Regions from separate parts of the Pantoea sp. X-Soil-YNGN-775 genome, predicted to be linked through region 4. Evidence: predicted binding sites of a transcription regulator. Region 4 holds the regulator's gene; each other region holds the start of a gene.
What was found. The regulator CRP, encoded in region 4, controls carbon source genes, mostly activating them, when cyclic AMP is high. The targets are predictions, from matches to a motif close to ATGTGANNNNNNTCACAT.
Positions count from the first base shown of each region.

Region 1: the regulator CRP is predicted to act here: its motif matches at 1,827-1,844, upstream of msrB (peptide-methionine (R)-S-oxide reductase MsrB).
Region 2: the regulator CRP is predicted to act here: its motif matches at 1,712-1,729, upstream of AC6I8I_RS01555 (nucleoside-specific channel-forming protein Tsx).
Region 3: the regulator CRP is predicted to act here: its motif matches at 3,887-3,904, upstream of garD (galactarate dehydratase).

Region 1 covers NZ_AP035945.1:2,198,858-2,203,831, reverse strand. Annotated here, with positions in the region: gene AC6I8I_RS10430 (D-hexose-6-phosphate mutarotase) at 1-547, opposite strand, end outside; gene gapA (glyceraldehyde-3-phosphate dehydrogenase) at 622-1,620, opposite strand; gene msrB (peptide-methionine (R)-S-oxide reductase MsrB) at 1,963-2,373, shown strand; gene AC6I8I_RS10415 (YeaC family protein) at 2,379-2,660, shown strand; gene pncA (bifunctional nicotinamidase/pyrazinamidase) at 2,735-3,343, opposite strand; gene ansA (asparaginase) at 3,360-4,373, opposite strand; gene sppA (signal peptide peptidase SppA) at 4,471-4,974, opposite strand, start outside.
Region 2 covers NZ_AP035945.1:349,342-354,315, reverse strand. Annotated here, with positions in the region: gene AC6I8I_RS01565 (response regulator) at 1-294, shown strand, start outside; gene AC6I8I_RS01560 (sensor histidine kinase) at 291-1,643, shown strand; gene AC6I8I_RS01555 (nucleoside-specific channel-forming protein Tsx) at 1,921-2,787, shown strand; gene yjdN (VOC family metalloprotein YjdN) at 2,879-3,316, opposite strand; gene AC6I8I_RS01545 (LysR family transcriptional regulator) at 3,392-4,228, opposite strand; gene AC6I8I_RS01540 (amidohydrolase) at 4,407-4,974, shown strand, end outside.
Region 3 covers NZ_AP035945.1:3,266,191-3,271,164, forward strand. Annotated here, with positions in the region: gene gudD (glucarate dehydratase) at 1-762, opposite strand, end outside; gene AC6I8I_RS15180 (enolase C-terminal domain-like protein) at 773-2,119, opposite strand; gene AC6I8I_RS15185 (MFS transporter) at 2,131-3,477, opposite strand; gene garD (galactarate dehydratase) at 4,083-4,974, shown strand, end outside.
Region 4 covers NZ_AP035945.1:3,853,936-3,858,909, forward strand. Annotated here, with positions in the region: gene AC6I8I_RS18160 (hydrolase) at 1-729, shown strand, start outside; gene AC6I8I_RS18165 (YheU family protein) at 734-952, shown strand; gene AC6I8I_RS18170 (phosphoribulokinase) at 1,014-1,883, shown strand; gene AC6I8I_RS18175 (OsmC family protein) at 2,390-2,794, opposite strand; gene crp (cAMP-activated global transcriptional regulator CRP) at 3,098-3,730, shown strand; gene AC6I8I_RS18185 (YccS/YhfK family putative transporter) at 3,788-4,974, shown strand, end outside.

The DNA.
Region 1 (4,974 bases), 1.7 Mb from region 4:
CGATATAGCTGTTTCCCAGTCCTGACACTTCAACTCCGCTGATATCGCTGACGGTGAAATAACTGTGCAGGGCAGCGGTTGCTTCGAAGTCACCGTGCGCTTCCAGTTCGATTTCGCAGTGCTGGCCGAGCCGGAAGCGGGCAATTAACGTGAATTCATGCGGCCACAGCTTCAGCGTCTGAGCATTGCTTTCCAGCACCAGCGTCAGCATCACGCCATCTTCATTTTCATCATGCGCTGACAGCGTCCACGGCTGATTACGGGCAAAGCCGTGCGCCGGTTCGCCTGCCGGGCCAAACCATGGCCAGCAGATCGGCACGCCACCGCGAATCGCTTTACCGGGGGCAAACTGGCTCTTGTCGCTGAGCCACAGCACCGGCTGCTCACCGCTAGGCTGCCAGGCAATCAGATGGGCACCCTGCAGAGTCAGGGCGGCACGCACTTTGGGATGACTGACGATAATCGCCGGCAGTTCTCCAACCTGACGCTGCGACAGGTAAGGGGAGATCTGCGTCACCACCGGCAGAGAAAACAGTTTATCTTGCATGTTCGATTCCTTGCTGAGCGGATCAAAAAAAGGGCGACCGAAGTCGCCCTTATTCTCAGTGATGTCTGGCTGCCTTATTTAGCAGAAACCAGCGCAATCAGGTCGAGAACTTTGTTTGAGTAGCCAGTTTCGTTGTCGTACCAGGAAACCAGTTTCACAAAGTTGTCGTTCAGCGCGATACCGGCTTTAGCGTCAAACACTGAAGTCAGGATTTCGCCGTTGAAGTCAGTAGAAACTACGTCATCTTCAACATAGCCCAGCACGTCTTTCATCTCGCCTTCTGCAGCAGCTTTGATAGCAGCACAGATTTCTTTGTAAGAGGCCGCTTTTTCCAGACGTACAGTCAGGTCAACCACGGAAACGTTAGGGGTTGGTACGCGGAAAGCCATACCGGTCAGTTTGCCGTTCAGCTCTGGCAGAACTTTACCGACTGCTTTCGCTGCGCCAGTTGATGAAGGGATGATGTTCTGAGATGCGCCGCGGCCGCCGCGCCAGTCTTTGTGAGACGGGCCATCAACGGTTTTCTGAGTAGCGGTAGTTGCGTGAACAGTGGTCATCAGACCTTCAACGATACCAAACTTGTCGTTGATCACTTTTGCCAGTGGAGCCAGGCAGTTAGTGGTGCACGATGCGTTAGAAACGATATCCTGACCCTGGTATTTGTCGAAGTTTGCACCACGAACAAACATTGGGGTGTCATCTTTCGATGGACCGGTCAGAACAACTTTCTTCGCGCCTGCAGTGATGTGTTTACGTGCAGTTTCGTCAGTCAGGAAAATACCGGTTGCTTCAGCAACAACGTCAACGCCGACTTCGTCCCACTTCAGGTTAGCCGGATCTCTCTCAGAGGTAACACGGATTTTCTTGCCGTTAACAACCAGTGCGCCGTCCTGAACTTCTACGGTGCCGTCGAAACGACCGTGAGTAGAGTCATACTTCAGCATGTACGCCATGTAATCGGCGTCCAGCAGGTCGTTGATTGCAACGATTTCGATGTCAGAACGCTGTTGAGCAGCACGGAAAACGATGCGACCGATACGGCCAAAACCGTTGATACCTACTTTGATAGTCATATATTCCACCAGCTATTTGTTAGTGAATAAAAGGTTGCCTGTAAAATTACAAAAACCTTACCAGGCGTCAAGCGGAATCGTGTCAATTGTTGCGACAGGTCAATTCGCCTGAAAGGAATTATTCGATGCGCAATCGCTTGCGGACCGCCAATGATATCGCGCTTCGTTTAATCAATCGCCGAATATATAGGGATGCCCCGGATAAAAGGTGATCAAAGTCACAAATCCGGGTTGCAGACGTCGGACTGAAAGGGTGAGCACGAAAAAAGACCCGTCTTATGTTGATCATTTGTTAGAATAGTAGTCGAAATTTTCAGAATGGCACCTTCCGGAATCTTAAAAATGGCTAAAGACACCGCACCCGAAGCAAAAATTGCGCAGCTGACAGAAATGCAGCGGTATGTGACCCAGCATCGCGGAACGGAGCCGCCTTACAGTGGCGCACTGCTGCACAACAAGCAAGACGGCATTTACCACTGTCTGGTTTGTAACGCGCCGCTGTTTCTGTCTGAGACCAAATATGATTCAGGTTGTGGCTGGCCGAGCTTTTACCAGCCGGTAAGCGACGACGCGATTCGTTATATTGAAGATGATTCACACGGCATGCAGCGCATTGAGATTCGCTGTGGTCAATGTGACGCACATCTGGGACACGTTTTCCCTGATGGCCCGCAGCCGACCGGAGAACGCTATTGCGTCAACTCCGCCTCACTGAATTTTACCGACGAGCAGGGCGAACAGACCAAAGGATAAGGGCGATGAAGCAGCAACTTGAAGCGATGCTCGCCGCAATGACGCCAGAAGTCTATCAGCGACTGGCAACGGCGGTAGAGATTGGTAAATGGCCGGATGGCGTGGCGCTAACCCAGGAACAGCGCGACAATTGTCTGCAGCTGGTGATGCTGTGGCAGGCGCGGCATAACGACAGCCCGCAGCACATGACTATCGGCAAAGACGGCGAGATGGTGACGAAGTCTAAAAAGCAGCTTAAGGAAGAGTTCGGTATCGACTCAGACGTGACCCGCATCAACCTGCACTGAGTGAGCCATGTTCACCGTCAGTGGGTGATCTGTCTTCACCGGGCAAAAAAAAGCTGGCTTAGCGCCAGCTTTTTTTATATCAGCACCGCGCCCTGGGCGGTCATTTGCGCGAAGGCGATCTCACTGTCTTCGGGATTCAGGTTCACGCCGCGACAGCCTTCTTTGACCACTTCAACCTGGTAGCCCAGCTCGAGCGCGTCCAGTACGCTGTATTTCACACAGTAGTCGGTCGCCAGCCCCAGCACTACCAGATGGGTAATCTCGCGTTCGCGTAACCAGCTGTCGAGTTCGGTTTTGCGGCGATGGCCGTTATCGAAGAAGGCGCTGTAGCTGTCAACATCCTGATCCTGCCCCTTATGAAACACCGCATCAAACAGCGAACGATCGAGGTCAGGATGGAAATCGGCCCCCTGGCTGCCCTGAATGCCGTGATCCGGCCACCAGATCTGCGCCAGACCGTTTAATTCGCCAAGGGTGTAGACCGGCTCGCCGGAGACCGAGGCAAAACTGCCGTGATCGGCCGGATGCCAGTCCTGCAGCGCGACCACCGGTTCACCGTTCTGGATAAAGGTGCGTGCATAGCGGTTGGCAACCTCAACGGTCTGGTCGCCTTCGTGGACGGCCATTGGGCCGCCCGGACAAAAATCATTCTGGATATCAATAATGATCAGTGCGCGTTTCATTACAAGTCGCTCCGTCTCAATCTTCTGTCAGTTCACCGCGCAGATTCTGCTGCATTTTGCTGCGTATTTCATCGGCGGAGAGGTTCTGGCTAAGTAAGAAGTGCAACTTAGTCAGTGCTGCCTCAACGGTCAGATCAAAACCGCTGATGACGCCAGCATGTTCCAGCGCGTTGCCGGTGGCGTAGCCGCCCATATTAACCTTGCCCGAAATGCATTGGGTCAGATTGACCACCACGATACCGCGCTCGCTCGCCTGCTGCAGTTCAGCCAGGAACTCCGCATTCTGCGGTGCATTGCCGACCCCGTAAGAGCGCAGAATCAGCGCTTTTACCGGCTGACGCAGGAAGTTGCGCACCACATCGGCCGAGATGCCTGGATAAATGGTCACCACACCAATCGGCTGCGGCGTAATGGTGTGCACAATCAGCCCGCCCTGGCCCTGCGGCGCGGGCGGGGTATTCAGGCGGCGAATATGAATACCGGCTTCCAGCAGCGCGGAAAGGTTAGGCGAAGCGAAAGCATTAAAACCATCGGCGTGCGCTTTGGTGGTCCGGTTGCCGCGGTAGAGGGTATTGTTGAAGAACAGCGACACTTCGCTGATCGGATAATTGGCCGCCACATACAGCGAGTTCAATAAGTTTTGCTGCCCATCCGAACGTAGCTCCGCCAGCGGAATCTGCGAGCCGGTGACGATAACCGGTTTAGCCAGATTCTCCAGCATGAAGGAGAGGGCCGACGCGGTAAACGCCATGGTATCGGTACCATGCAGAATCACAAAACCATCATAGCGATCGTAATTCTGACGGATATCCTCGGCGATTGACTGCCAGTCCTGCGGCGTCATATCGGACGAATCGATCAGCGGCTGATACTCATGAATGGTGAAATCGGGCATCTCGGGACGGTGGAATTCAGGCATGTTAGCCAGCTGCTGCTGCAGATGGCCGGAAACCGGAATGTAACCCTGTGCCGATCGCTGCATACCGATGGTACCGCCGGTGTAGGCTACGTAGATGTTTTTCTTTTGCATTAGAGAACTCAGACTTGCCGTAAAACGCGCAGTATAAGGGGAAAGACCGGGAAAAGCAGCCCGACCAGCGGCCGGGCTGCGAGGTTTATCGCACAGTTTATCGCACGTCGCCGCAGTTCAGGCAGAAGGCGTAACGGTTTTGCGGATCGTTAAGATGATCAAACAGACCAGGTTGCGCTTTCATCGCGCTCATCACATCCAGCATCGGGGCAGGCAGCCAGGCCTTGAGCGGATCCGGCAGCACCGCCTGAACCGAGGCGTTGACCTGGTTTAGCATCATATCGAGGAAGCTCGGGTCATCCTGATACCAGCTCAGCTGCGGTTTGCTCACTTTTGCCAGCTCACCGGCTTTCTTCACCGCATCGTCAAAGTCACCCAGCGCATCGACCAGGCCATTGGCTTTGGCGTCGCTACCGGTCCAGACGTGGCCCTGCGCGATGGCATCAATCTGCTCTGGCGTTTTGTTGCGTGACTTCGCCACCAGCCCCACAAAGTTGCGATAACCATTTTCGATGGTCAGCTGCATCAGCTGCTGAACTTCTGTTGGCAGCGCTTTGGTGCTGGAGATATCGGCCAGCGGTGAGGTAGCCACACCGTCAGT
Region 2 (4,974 bases), 730 kb from region 4:
GCCGACTCGGTGCTCGGCAGTGGCGACGTGCAGCTGGATATGATGACCCGTGAAGTGCTGTATAAGGGCCAGCGCGAGCAGCTGACCGCGCGTGAATATGCCCTGCTTTATGCTCTGCTGGAGCGTCCGGGTGCCATTCTTTCTCGCGAGCAGCTGGAGAATCGCATTTACGGCTGGGGCGACGAAGTGAGCAGCAACGCGGTCGATGTGCTGATTCACGGGATGCGGCGCAAACTGGATAACGACGCGATTCGTAACGTCCGCGGACTGGGCTGGCGGGTGCCGGCAATATGAAATCGTTCCCCTTTATGCGCTCATTGCGCAATAAATTACTCAGTACGCTGCTGATTATTCATCTGCTGATGATCGGCGGCGTCACCTGGTATTTCTTCAGCTGCTACGGCGATATGATGGGCACCATGAAGGACGATCAGCTGTCGAAAATCGCTGATGCCTGGTCCACCAACAAACAGATGCCGGCGCTGACACCATTGATCACGCCTGATAAAGCCAAGAGCGCCTTTGTGGTACAGCTGTGGGATAACCAGGGCCGGCTGCGCGCCAGCTCATGGCCGGAACTGCACGCGCCGCTGCAAACCCAGCGCGGTTACCGTGATGTAGACGTAGGGCACTGTGATGACTGTGAATGGCGCATCTACACCCGACCGGGCCAGCCTGGCAGTGAGATCAAGACCATTCAGGTGATGCACAATCTCAGCTACATGAAAGCGCTGATGGTAAAACGGGCGCTGGCGGCGATCATTCCGTTGATCCTGATGATGCCGCTGTCGCTGCTGGTGATCTGGCTGGTGGTCCGCAAGATCACCCGCGATCTGCAGGTCGCCTCGCGGCAGATTGCGGCGCAGGAGACGCACCATCCGCACAATGTCTCACCCGAAGGGCTGCCGGATGAGATCCTGCCGCTGGTCGCCGCGTATAACTCGTTGCTGAACAAGCTGCGTGAGGCCTGGTCGTCGCAGCGGCAGTTCCTCGAAGATGCCGCCCATGAACTGCGTACGCCGGTCACCGCTGTCACGTTGCAGCTGGAGAACCTGCGGCAGCATATTCAGCCTGGCGAGGCCAGCCGGCAGTTCAGTCAGCTCGAAGCGGGCGTGACGCGCACCCGGCATCTGGTAACCCAGTTACTGAACGTGTCACGTCAGGAAGATCAAAGTGTGGTCGCCAGCATTGAGCAAATTGAACTGGAAGATCTGCTGAAAGAGAGCATTGAACAGTTAATGGTGGTGGCGGATAAACGCGGCATTGATATCGGCTTTAATGGTTCGACCCAGTATCGTCTGCAGGCCAGTCGGTCTGAACTGCGCAGCCTGTTTGATAACCTGATTGGTAACGCCATGTTGCACACCCCGGAAGGCAGCCTGGTGGATGTTCTGCTGCATCGGGTGGCGGGCCGGACGGTGGTCGATATCGTCGATAACGGACCGGGAATGCCGGAAGCCTTTATTGAACGCGCCTTTGACCGATTCACCCGTTCGCCTGACGTTAAGGCGCAGGGCAGCGGCCTCGGCTTATCGATTGTGCGCAGCGTCGCGCAGAAGCATCAGATTCAGGTCGCCCTCTCCAATTGCCTGACGCCACAGGGTGCCATTTGTGGTTTGCAGGTCCGCGTCACTTTTCCCTGATCCCGCCCATTTGATCACGAACCAGACAACGTAAACGGTTGCCTGGTTCCGTTCGCTTACTGCCATTATTGTGAAGCGCATCACATTTTCACTGAATTGTAATGCAACACTTTTTGACAAACGTGAGCAAAATCTATTTTCTATCGCTGTGTTGCAGGCACGCTACGCGAGCTGAAAACTGGCTGTTTTGTCCTGAATAACTCACTCCCCACCCAGGGATCGACTTCTCTCTGACTGCGCCTGCTGTGCAGCGGTCAAAAGCATGTGGTTAATGATAATGAAATTCAAAACGTTGATAGCAGGTGCCGTGCTGGCATGTTCCTGGACAGGTGTTGCGCAAGCCGCTGATAGCGATCCGCAATACCTGTCCGACTGGTGGCATCAGAGCGTAAACGTGGTGGGCAGCTACCACACCCGCTTTGGGCCACAGTTCAACAACGACGTTTATCTGGAATATGAAGCGTTTGCCAAAAAAGACTGGTTCGATTTTTATGGTTATCTCGATCTGACCAACTTCTTCGGCGTCGGTAACAGCAACGCCAACGGTATCTTTGACCACGGTTCTCCGATGTTTATGGAGATTGAACCACGCTTCTCAATCGACAAACTGACCGGTACCAGCCTGGCGTTTGGACCGTTCAAAGAGTGGTATTTCGCCAATAACTACATTTACGACATGGGCCGTAACAGCGATAACCGCCAGAACACCTGGTACATGGGTCTGGGCACCGATATCGATACCCACAGCGATGTGGGCCTGTCACTCAACGTTTATGCCAAATATCAGTGGGAAAACTACGGCGCTGCGAATGAAAACAGCTGGGATGGCTATCGCTTCAAGGTGAAATATTTCGTGCCGATCACCACGCTGTGGGGCGGTAACCTTGGCTATGTAGGCTTTACCAACTTTGACTGGGGCTCCGATCTTAACGAGAAAGGCGGATCGTCGCGCACCAGCAACTCTATCGCCTCCAGTCACATCCTGTCGCTGGGTTACGATCACTGGCACTTTTCGGCCGTGGCGCGTTATTTCCACAATGGCGGTCAGTGGGCGGATGGGCAGGAGCTGAATTTCGGCAACGGTCCGTTTGAAGTGAAATCGACCGGCTGGGGTTACTATCTGGTAGCGGGTTACAACTTCTGATAAGCACGTGGCTGGCTGCAAAGCTGGCCACAGTGACTGTGACCTGAAAACGGCGCCGCTGTTGACGGCGCCGATCGGCTAAACCACGCAATTATTCCTGCGGTTTCACCACGTTAATGCGCCATGGAATGCCGAATTTATCGATAAACATCGCAAATCCATTCGACCAGAACGTCTCCTGCCACGGGGTCGTCACTTTACCGCCCACTGACAGTTTCTCAAACCAGGTTTTACCCTGCTCCGCGTCAGTGGTGGCGAGGCTGACCGCGTAACCAGCATGATCGGACGCAGGCGGCTTCTGGGTGTTACCGTCGCTCAGCATCAACTCTCCCTGACCGATGCGCAGATGTGCGTGCATGATTTTTTCCGGCGGCTGTGGCGGCGCGGATTGATCGCCGACCTGCTCGCCCTGCTCTGGCATGTCGCCAAAGGTCATTTTCTCCAGCAGTTTCCCGCCTGTGGCCTGCAGGTAAAACCCGATTGCCTCTTCACAGCGACCATAGAGAAACAGATATGGACAGACTTGCATCGTCACCTCCGATTGTGGGTTGAACTCACGTTTACGCGAATACACCAAGTGTAGACGATGAAAGAACGCTGCCGCTCAGCGCTGGCAATAACGGCGAAATAACTGCGCCATATAACTGCTCATCGGGGTCAGCGCAGTATCCTTACGCTGAATCAGATAAAACATCGCTTTGGGCAACGGCTCATCCAGCGTCAGCGCCACCAGCGACCGGCCGAGAATCGGATCGTCGATCACATCCACCGATAAAATACTGATGAAATCGCTTTGCGCCACCAGGCTGGTACAGGCCATAAAGGTTTCGCAGGTCACCACGATTTTCGGTGCCATGCCGCGTTCGTCGAACAGATCGTGCAGCAGGCGATAATAGCTGCCCTTGGGCGTCGGCATGGTCCAGTCAGCCTGCTGTAATTCGGCCAGCGAACGGGCTTTTTCCAGCGGATGGCCCTTACGCACCACCACTTTGTACTCACGCTCCATCATGCGTTCATACATCAACTCCTGATCGAGATGGCTTTGATCGTAAGTATTGATGGTGAAATCGAGCGCGCCCTGCCGCAGCTCATGTACCATCGACACCAGCTGCCCTTCGACGATGCGCACCTTCACCAGCGGGTATTCACGATGAAACTGGTTAATCACCTGCGGCATGATGGTGCGTGCCACGCTGCCGCCGACGCCAATGTTCACCTGACCGCCGCCCAGCCCCAGCCGCTGCTGGATATCCTCCTGCGCCACCCGCAGCTCGGCCAGAACCAGACTGGCATGACGAAAAAAGTTATCACCGATGTCGGTTAAGACCACGCCCTGCTGACGACGGATAAACAGCCGTGCGCCAAGTTCACGCTCCAGTTCCTGAATCGCTTTGGTTAATGCTGGCTGCGAAAGCCCGGAAAGACGGCTCGCCGCACGGATACTGCCCTAGCGCGCCACGTCGACAAAGGCGCGCAGCTGATGAAGCTTGAGGTTGGCAGACATAGATTTTGTGATAACCGTTGTTTATCAGTCACAAGATATTCGCATCTTATGCCGGTTATTACCATTGTGTAGATTCGAAGCAGTGCGTAAAAAACCAACAGTAAGGATCCTGCCGATGAATACCCTTTCCGACCATATCAGTGCCCGGCTGGCGCAGTTAAAAAGCTGGCGACGGGAGTTCCACCACTATGCCGAATCTGGCTGGGTCGAGTTCCGCACCGCCACCCGGGTGGCTGACGAACTGCACCAGCTGGGTTATCAACTGCAACTGGGCCGTGAGGTGATAGATGCCGACGCGCGCATGGGCTTACCCAGCGAAGACGTGCTGAAGCAGCAGGAAGCCCGGGCGCTAGAACAGGGGGCTTTACCGCAGTGGATCAGCCACTTCTCCGGCGGATTTTGCGGCATCGTGGCGACGCTGGATACCGGCCGTCCCGGTCCGGTTATCGGCTTTCGGGTCGACATGGACGCGCTTGATCTCAACGAGAGCCAGGCCGCAGATCACCTGCCACAGCGTGAAGGCTTCGCCTCCTGCAATCCCGGCATGATGCACGCCTGCGGTCATGATGGTCACACCACCATCGGCCTCGGTCTGGCGTCGGTATTAATGGCGATGAAAGATCAGCTGAGCGGCACGATTAAACTCATTTTCCAGCCGGCCGAAGAGGGCGTGCGCGGTGCCA
Region 3 (4,974 bases), 590 kb from region 4:
AGCCAGCACATCTTTCAGCTGCTTACCCAGCATGATCGCTTCGTTAAGCGACCAGGCACCGTTAGGATCGAGGGTAATACGCGCCTCGGGAAAGCGCTTCGCCAGCGCGGTAACCGCTTCGGCTTCTTCGCCACCGCGCAGGACGCCGCCCTTCAGTTTGAAATCGTTGAAGCCATATTTTTCGTAAGCCGCTTCCGCCAGCCGCACCACCGTCTCCGGGGTTAACGCCTCTTCATGGCGCAGGCGATACCAGTCACAGGGATCGTTCTGCTGGCTCTGATATGGCAGGGAGGTTTTGCGACGGTCGCCGACATAGAACAGGTAGCCGAGCATCTCAACCCGATCGCGCTGCTGTCCGTCACCCAGCAGCGAGGCGACGTTAACCCCCAGATGCTGACCCAGCAGGTCGAGCAGCGCCGCTTCAATGCCGGTCACCACATGAATAGTGGTGCGCAGATCAAACGTCTGGGTGCCGCGTCCGCTGGCATCGCGATCGGCAAAGGTGCTGCGTACCAGGCTGAGAATATTTTTGTACTCGCCCACGGTTTTGCCGATCACCAGCGAAGCCGCATCTTCCAGCGTCTGGCGGATTTTTTCGCCGCCCGGGATCTCGCCAACGCCGGTATGGCCAGCGTTATCCTTGATAATCACAATGTTGCGGGTAAAGAACGGCGAGTGCGCGCCGCTGAGGTTAAGCAGCATGCTGTCGTGGCCGGCAACCGGAATAACCTGCATGGCAGTAACTTTCGGTGTTGAACTCATCTCCTGCTCCTTATGCTGTTGCGCGGCCAAATGCCGGGCGCTTACGGTCGAATGTCCAACCGGGAATCAGATATTGCATCGCTGTGGCGTCATTGCGGGCGCCCGCAGGCAGTGACTGGAAAAGCTGATGGGCCTGATGCACGCGATCCCAGTCGAGCTCGACGCCGAGGCCTGGCGCGTCCGGCACCGTGATTTTGCCGTTGCGGATTTGAAGGGGATTTTTGGTCAGGCGCTGATCGCCCTCCTGCCAGATCCAGTGGGTATCAATGGCGGTCGGATTGCCCGGTGCCGCAGCGCCTACATGGGTAAACATCGCCAGCGAAATGTCGAAGTGGTTATTAGAATGACAGCCCCACGTCAGGCCCCATTCATCGCACAGCTGCGCCACCCGCACCGCACCGCTCAGCGTCCAGAAGTGTGGATCGGCTAACGGAATATCGACCGCGTTGAGCATCACCGCGTGGTTCATCTCGCGCCAGTTGGTGGCGATCATGTTGGTGGCGACCGGTAAGCCGGTGGCGCGCCGGAACTCCGCCATCACCTCGCGCCCTGAGTAGCCCTGCTCCGCACCGCAGGGATCTTCGGCGTAGCTCAGCACCTCCGCCATGCCTTTGCACAGGGCGATGGCTTCATCCAGAAGCCAGGCGCCGTTGGGATCAACCGTAATACGCGCATCCGGGAAGCGCTGCTTCAGCGCCGCGGCGGTCGCGATCTCCTGTTCGCCTGGCAGCACGCCGCCTTTGAGTTTGAAATCTTTAAAGCCATATTTGTCCTGCGCCGCCTCTGCCAGTCGTACTACCGCCTCGCTACTCAGTGCTTCCTGATGACGCAGGTGATACCACTCATGGCTGGCCTGTTCACCACTCAGGTAAGGCAGATCGGTCTTGCGACGGTCGCCGAGGTAGAACAGATAGCCCAGCACCGTAACTTCATCACGCTGCTTGCCGGGACCGAGTAACTCCGCCACCGGTACGCCGAGGCACTGGCCCAGCAGATCGAGCAGCGCCGCTTCCAGCGCCGCCACCGCATTGACCCGCAGCTCAAAGGTCCAGGCCCCGTTACCGAAAGTGGTAAAGTCAGCCGACTGGTTGCCCTTGTGCACCTGCTGCACCAGCCGGTTCATCCGGGCAATCTGCTGGCCTTTGACCTGCGGAATCGCCTCAACCAGCGTCTGATAGATGGTATCGCCGCCTGGCGCTTCACCAACGCCGGTATGGCCGGCGCTGTCGGTGAGCACCACGATGTTACGGGTGAAGCAGGCATTGTGTGCTCCGCCGATGTTAAGCAGCATGCTGTCATAACCGGCGACCGGGATAACCTGCATCTCTGTGATTACCGGTGAACTTTGCGTATGCATGTTGCGTCCTCTTATGGCCGGGTTTTCAGTTCGACACGTTTGATATCACCGGCAATCACCAGGAAGCTGAATGCGGCCATAAAGGCGTGAATACCCACATAGATCAGCGCACCTTCGAAGGATCCGCTGGTGGCGATGATGTAACCGATGGCGATCGGCGTCACAATGCCAGAGAGGTTACCGAACATGTTGAACAGACCGCCGCTCAGGCCACTGATCTCTTTCGGTGCAGTATCTGCCATCACCGCCCAGCCCAGTGCGCCAATCCCTTTACCAAAGAACGCCAGCGCCATGAAGAACACCACCACCCATTCGGTTTCGGTGTAGTTACACATCACCATCGAAATGGAGAGCAGCATGCCGAGCACTATCGGCGTTTTACGGGCGATATTCAGCGAGCCGGTTTTGCGCATCAGCCAGTCAGAGATTACCCCGCCCAGTACGCCACCAAGGAAGCCGCACACCGCCGGAATCGAGGCAATAAAGCCCGCTTTCAGAATCGACATGCCGCGTGCCTGGACCAGATAGACCGGGAACCAGGTAATAAAAAAGTAGGTTAAGGCGTTAACGCAGTATTGACCGAGATAGATGCCTAACATCATGCGTGAAGTCAGCAGCTGTTTGATCTGGAACCACTTCTCGTTCCAGCTCACTTTACGGCTCTCCTTTTTAACATCCATATTGATCAGCGCACCGCCCTGCTCCATATACTCCAGCTCGGCTTTATTCACGCCGGGATGATCGGTAGGGTCGTGGATGACTTTCAGCCAGATAAAGCTGAGGATGATGCCGAGGCCGCCCATGAACCAGAACACGTGCGCCCAGCCCACTGAAGAGACCAGCCAGCCCATGATCGGTGCGAAGATGACGGTGGCGAAGTATTGCGCCGAGTTGAAGATCGCTACTGCGGTGCCGCGCTCCTGCGCCGGGAACCAGGCCGCAACGATGCGGCTGTTACCAGGAAAGGATGGCGCTTCGGCCAGCCCTACCAGGAAACGCAGGATGAACAGCGACATGATGATACCGAAGCCGCTGAACAGATCGACGAAGCCCTGCAGAAAAGTAAACAGCGACCAGGTAAAAATGCTCCAGAAATAGACCCGTTTTGAGCCGAAGCGGTCAAGCAGCCAGCCACCCGGAATCTGACCAATAACGTAAGCCCATGAGAAGGCAGAGAAGATGTAGCCCAGTCCGACTGAATCGAGGCCAATATCTTTGGACATCGCTGAACCGGCAATCGAAATGGTTGCGCGGTCGCCGTAGTTGAATGAGGTGACAATAAATAACATCACCACAATCCAGTAACGGGCGTTGGTGCGCTTCTGCACCGCTTCCGCTGTCTGGCTGAAACTATTCATGATGCACTCCTGAAATATAGCGTGAGCTACATTCGCTCTGACTGCATACACATCGCGTTGGGTATCAGAGAGAAATAAGGTTAAACACGGCGATCTTTTTTTTTGGCAAATCTTTATTACCCTTTTGCCGTTTCAGCGGCAGCCTGCCGGTTAACAGCCCTCATCAGCGCAGGCGGATAAGGCCGGTGCGGCAGGCAACAAATGGGTAAAGCGTCGTGACGGATAACCTGATCTGGTTAACGAAAATCAGTATAAGAACAGCCCGCAGCGATGACATTGGAGCATCGCCCTGGAATGGAATCGATGTTTACGGGATTATTTGGCATTTGCACAGAATCCTGCGGCATGGCTCACGGAACCTGTAAATATCGGTCGTTTAACCAGCCAGAAAGCCGGTTTCCCACGCTGTTTGTGAGGGTCTTCACTTGCTTTTGGTTAATCGACCCAAAACGTGGCTATAAATCTTTTCAAAGCCGGTCAATTGCACAATGTACAGCCCACAGCGCCTCCTTATACTGAAGCTGGCAAATAGTGAGCGACTGACGGGTAACAACACGACAACAACGCACCGCACAAGTACGGTACGACAGACGGGAAGGTGAGCGATGACCCCTACAACAACTGAACAACCGCTCTATATCAAAGTCCATGAGCACGATAATGTCGCGATTGTGGTCAACAGCCTCGGACTGCCAGCCGGCACCCGCTTTGCTGATGGCCTGACGCTGACTGAGCATGTGCCGCAAGGGCATAAAGTTGCGCTCAACGCGATCGCGCAGGGCGCAGCAATCGTGCGCTACGGCGAAATCATTGGTTATGCGCTGCGCGACATTGCCGAGGGCAGCTGGATTGATGAGTCGCTGGTGACGCTGCCAGAAGCGCCGCCGCTGGCCAGCCTGCCGCTGGCGACTCAGGTCCCTGCTGAACTGCCTGCGCTGGAAGGCTATACCTTTGAAGGCTATCGCAACGCCGATGGCAGCGTCGGAACGCGTAACCTGCTCGGCATCACCACCAGCGTGCACTGCGTGGCGGGCGTGGTAGATCATGTTGTGCAATTGATTGAGCGTGATTTACTGCCGCGCTATCCCAACGTCGATGGCGTTGTCGCCCTGAATCATCTTTATGGCTGCGGCGTGGCGATCAATGCGCCGGCGGCAGTGGTGCCAATTCGCACCATCCACAACCTGGCGCTGAATGCTAATTTCGGCGGCGAAGTGATGATTGTCAGTCTGGGCTGCGAAAAATTACAGCCGGAAAGGCTGCTGACCGGCACGCCAGACGTACAGCCAATCTCGCTGGAAGAGCATGACATTGTGCGTCTGCAGGATGAGAAGCTGGTGGGATTCGGCGCCATGGTTGACGAAATTTTGCAGGTCGCCGAGCGTCACCTTAAGCGGCTTAATCAGCGCCAGCGTGAAACCTGTCCCGCCTCAGAGCTGATCGTCGGTATGCAGTGTGGCGGCAGCGATGCCTTCTCTGGCGTAACCGCCAATCCCG
Region 4 (4,974 bases):
ATCTGTCGCGCACGCGGCTGGCTGGCGGTGGTGATGCATTTTCGCGGATGTAGCGGCGAACCTAACCGGCTGAACCGCATCTATCACTCCGGCGAAACCGAAGATGCGCGCTATTTTTTGCACTGGTTGCAAACCCGCTGGGGCCGGGTACCGACCGTGGCGGTGGGTTTTTCGCTGGGCGGCAACATGCTGGGCTGCCTGCTGGGCCAGCAGGGATCCGCTGTGCCGGTTGATGCGGGCGTCATCGTCTCCGCGCCGCTGCTGCTGGCGCCGTGCAGCCTCAAGCTGGAGCGCGGCTTTTCACGCTTTTATCAATACTATTTACTGGCGCAGCTGAAGAAGAATGCCCGGCGCAAACTGCACGCCTGGCCGGAAACGTTGCCGGTGAACCTGGCGCAGCTTAAAGCGCTACGCCGGCTGCGCGACTTTGATGACGCAATCACCGCCCGCGCCCACGGTTTCAGCGATGCGGCTGACTATTATCAGCGCGCCAGCGCCCTGCCGTGGCTGAAACAGGTCGATAAGCCGCTGCTGATCATTCATGCCAAAGATGACCCGTTCATGAGTGATGAAGTGATACCGCACAGCAGCCAATTATCTGCCACTATTACTTATCAACTGACGCCGCACGGCGGTCACGTTGGCTTTGTCGGCGGGACGTTGCGCCAGCCCGAAATGTGGCTTGAACAGCGCATACCCCAGTGGATTGCCCCTTTTCTGGAAACCTAATGTTGTGATTATTCCCTGGCAACAGGTCTCACCTGAGACGCTTGAAAATCTGATTGAAACTTTCGTACTGCGTGAAGGCACCGACTACGGCGAGCAGGAACGCAGCCTGAACGAAAAAGTGGCTGACGTGCGCCGCCAGCTGGAAACCGGCGAAGTAGTGCTGGTGTGGTCGGAACTGCATGAATCGGTCAATATCATGCCGCGCAAAGAATTTCGCGGCTGATGCAGCCAGCGGCAATTCATGGTAACAATGCGCATGGCCCGATTTCACAGGGAGCTTTTTTATGTCAGCACGCCATCCGATAATCGCCGTCACCGGTTCCAGCGGCGCGGGGACCACCACCACCAGTCTCGCGTTCCGTAAAATTTTTCAGCAGCTTGATCTGCACGCAGCCGAACTGGAAGGCGACAGTTTCCACCGCTTCACCCGCCCTGAAATGGATATGGCGATCCGCAAGGCGCGCGATTTAGGCCGTCATGTCAGCTATTTCGGTCCGGAAGCCAATGACTTTGGCTTACTGGAGCAGAGCTTCAGGCAGTATGGGCTCGACGGCCAGGGCCAGTCGCGTAAGTACCTGCATACCTATGATGAAGCGGTGCCGTGGAATCAGGTGCCGGGCACCTTTACGCCGTGGCAGCCGCTGCCGCAAAACACCGATATCCTGTTTTACGAAGGACTGCACGGTGGCGTAGTGACCGCCCAGCATAACGTGGCGGAACATGTCGACCTGCTGGTAGGCGTGGTGCCGATTGTTAACCTCGAGTGGATTCAGAAGCTGGTGCGTGACACCAGCGAACGCGGCCATTCGCGTGAAGCAGTAATGGATTCGGTGGTGCGTTCAATGGAAGATTACATTAATTTCATTACGCCACAGTTCTCGCGCACCCACCTGAACTTCCAGCGGGTGCCGACGGTCGACACTTCGAATCCGTTTGCCGCCCGCGCGATTCCGTCACTGGATGAGAGCTTCGTGGTGATCCATTTTCAGGCGCTGGACGATATCGACTTTCCTTATCTGCTGGCGATGCTGCAGGGATCGTTCATTTCGCATATCAATACGCTGGTGGTGCCGGGCGGGAAAATGGGGCTGGCGATGGAGCTGATCATGGGTCCGCTGGTGAAGCGGCTGGTGGAAGGCAAGCGGATAGAGTAAGAGGCCAGCAAAAACCGCTCTGAGAGCAGATGTCTTTAACAAAGATAGTAAAACTGGCTTTCCTGCGGCTAAAGACTTACCCCTGGGCAGGCTTCAGGGAGCATACACCTTTCGCAAAGACGCAAAACCGCTATCCCTGGCAGGCTCAGCGCGGGCCATCCCTGGCCCGCGATGCTTTGCTACAGGCATATGCTCCCTTCGCTTCACGTCCGACAACCGCATCCGGTTTCAGGAAGGTCGCTACAGACAAACCCTGGGCAGAAAGAATCTGGCAGCAATAGATAAGTTCAACACGCAGGGAACCGGGTCAGAAGAGGAAAGCGTCCCGCGCCAGGGACGGCGCGGGTCGAGCGGCCAGGGATTGGCTTAAGCGACTTTCCGATCTGACCCGGTTCCCTGCCCAGGCACAGTATCAAAACGGATTCCCTGCCCAGGCACAGTCTTAAATCAACCTGCATCAGATACTGGAAGTGAAGTTAGCAGGTCTGCAATGACCCTTGCGGCTATTACAGTTCGATCACTTCATAGCTGTGGGTGATGGTGACGCCTTTACCCAGCATGATAGCGACCGAGCAATATTTTTCAGCAGAAAGATCCACCGCGCGTGAGACCGCCTTATCCTGTAGCGCTTTGCCGCTCACGATAAAGTGCAGGTTGATGTGCGTAAAGATTCGCGGCGCTTCTTCACGACGTTCTGAGGTCAGTTTCACTTCACAATCAGCCACATCGTTGCGACCTTTTTGCAGAATTGAAACCACGTCGATGGCGCTGCATCCGCCCGCCGCCATCAGCACCATCTCCATTGGGCTGGGCGCTTTATCACCCGAATTGCCATCCATTAACACCTGATGACCGGATGACGACTCACCGAGGAATGTCAGTCCTTCTACCCATTTCACTCTTGCCTGCATGATTTTCGCTCCAGAATATGCGGTTTTGCCGTCAGAGTACGCTTTCGCCTGGTAAACAGCAATCCAGAGAAATCCGCTGTTAGCTGAAGCGAGACAACAGAAGACAGTCGGCAAAAGCTGTGCTACAAACAGTGCTGAAAATATTTTTCGTCACCTGATGGCGAAGCCGGGAAGAATGATGCGCACTGCGCCGAATGCAGCCCGAATAATTTCCTGTAAGGGAAACGCTTGAAGCTTTCATCGCCTGACAGGGAAAACTGCCCCCTGTATTTTGGGCACGATTACAACAGAGGATAATAGCGAATGGTTCTCGGCAAACCGCAAACAGACCCTACACTCGAATGGTTCCTGTCCCATTGCCATATTCACAAGTATCCATCCAAAAGTACGCTGATTCATCAAGGTGAAAAAGCTGAAACGCTTTACTACATCGTGAAAGGTTCCGTTGCGGTTCTGATCAAAGATGAAGAAGGCAAAGAGATGATTCTTTCTTACCTGAATCAGGGCGATTTCATTGGCGAGCTTGGCCTGTTCGAAGAAGGTCAGGAGCGCAGCGCCTGGGTACGTGCGAAAACCGCGTGCGAAGTGGCGGAGATTTCCTACAAGAAATTCCGTCAGCTGATCCAGGTTAACCCGGATATCCTGATGCGACTGTCGTCGCAGATGGCGCGTCGCCTGCAGGTTACGTCTGAAAAAGTGGGTAACCTCGCTTTCCTCGACGTGACCGGACGCATTGCTCAGACTCTGCTTAACCTGGCGAAGCAGCCAGACGCCATGACGCATCCCGACGGCATGCAAATTAAAATTACTCGTCAGGAAATTGGCCAAATCGTTGGTTGTTCACGTGAAACCGTGGGCCGTATTTTGAAGATGCTGGAAGATCAGAATCTGATCTCTGCACACGGCAAAACCATCGTCGTTTACGGCACCCGCTAATTCCTGTCACCCACGGCGTGATGGCAACATCGCGCCGTTATTGTTTGTGTTGGGCCGATGTGGCGTCGAATTATTTACCATCCTGAAGTCAACTACGCCTTGCGGCAAACCCTGGTGCTCTGTCTGCCCGTGGCGCTGGGCTGGCTGGCTGGCGACCTGCAAAAAGGTCTGCTGTTCTCGTTAGTTCCCGCCTGTTGCAATATCGCCGGTCTGGATACCCCGCATAAACGCTTCTTCAAACGCCTGATTGTCGGCGGCAGCCTGTTTGCGCTCGGCAGCTTTCTGATTCAGTGGCTGACGCAGCACGCCATTCCGCTGCCGCTGATTCTGTTCGCCTTGCCGTTGCTGCTGGGGGTCACCGGCGAAATCAGTCCGCTGCACGGCCGCCTGCTGCCCGGCACCCTGATCGCCGCCATCTTCACGCTGAGCCTGATTGGCCGTATGCCGATCTATGTGCCGCCGCTGCTCTATATCGGCGGCACGCTATGGTATGGGCTGTTTAACTGGTTCTGGTTCTGGCTGTGGAAAGAGCAGCCGATGCGTGAAAGCCTGAGCCTGATCTACCGCGAACTGGCCAACTATTGCGATGCCAAATATACCCTGCTGACCCAGCTGACCGACCCGGAAAAGGCCCTGCCGCCGCTGCTGGCGCGCCAGCAGAAAGTGGTCGATATGATCACCACCTGTTACCAGCAGATGCACATGCTTTCCGCCAGCCGGGATCACAGCCATAAGCGGCTGACCCGCGCCTTTCAGGTGGCGCTGGACCTGCAGGAACACATCTCGGTCAGCCTGCATCAGCCGGAAGAGGTGCAGAAACTGGTGGAGCAGAGCCATGCCGAAGCGGTGATCCGCTGGAATGCCCAGACTATTTCGGCCCGCTTACGGGTGCTGGCGGATAACATTCTCTATCACCAGTTACCGGATCGTTTTGGCATGGAGAAGCAGCTCAGCGCGCTGGAAAAAATCGCCCGTCAGCATCCTGATAATCCGGTGGGGAATTTCTGCCTCTATCACTTCAATCGTATTGCGCGGGTGCTTCGCACCCAAAAGCCGCTCTATCAACGTGACCTGATGGCCGATCGCCAGCGCCGTCTGCCGCTTTTGCCGGCACTGCGCAGCTACCTGTCGTGGCGTTCATCGGCGCTGCGCACCGCCGGTCGCTTTGCGGTGATGCTGATGCTGGGCAGCGCGCTGGCGCTGTTTTTCAACATTCCTAAGCCGTACTGGATTCTGATGACCAT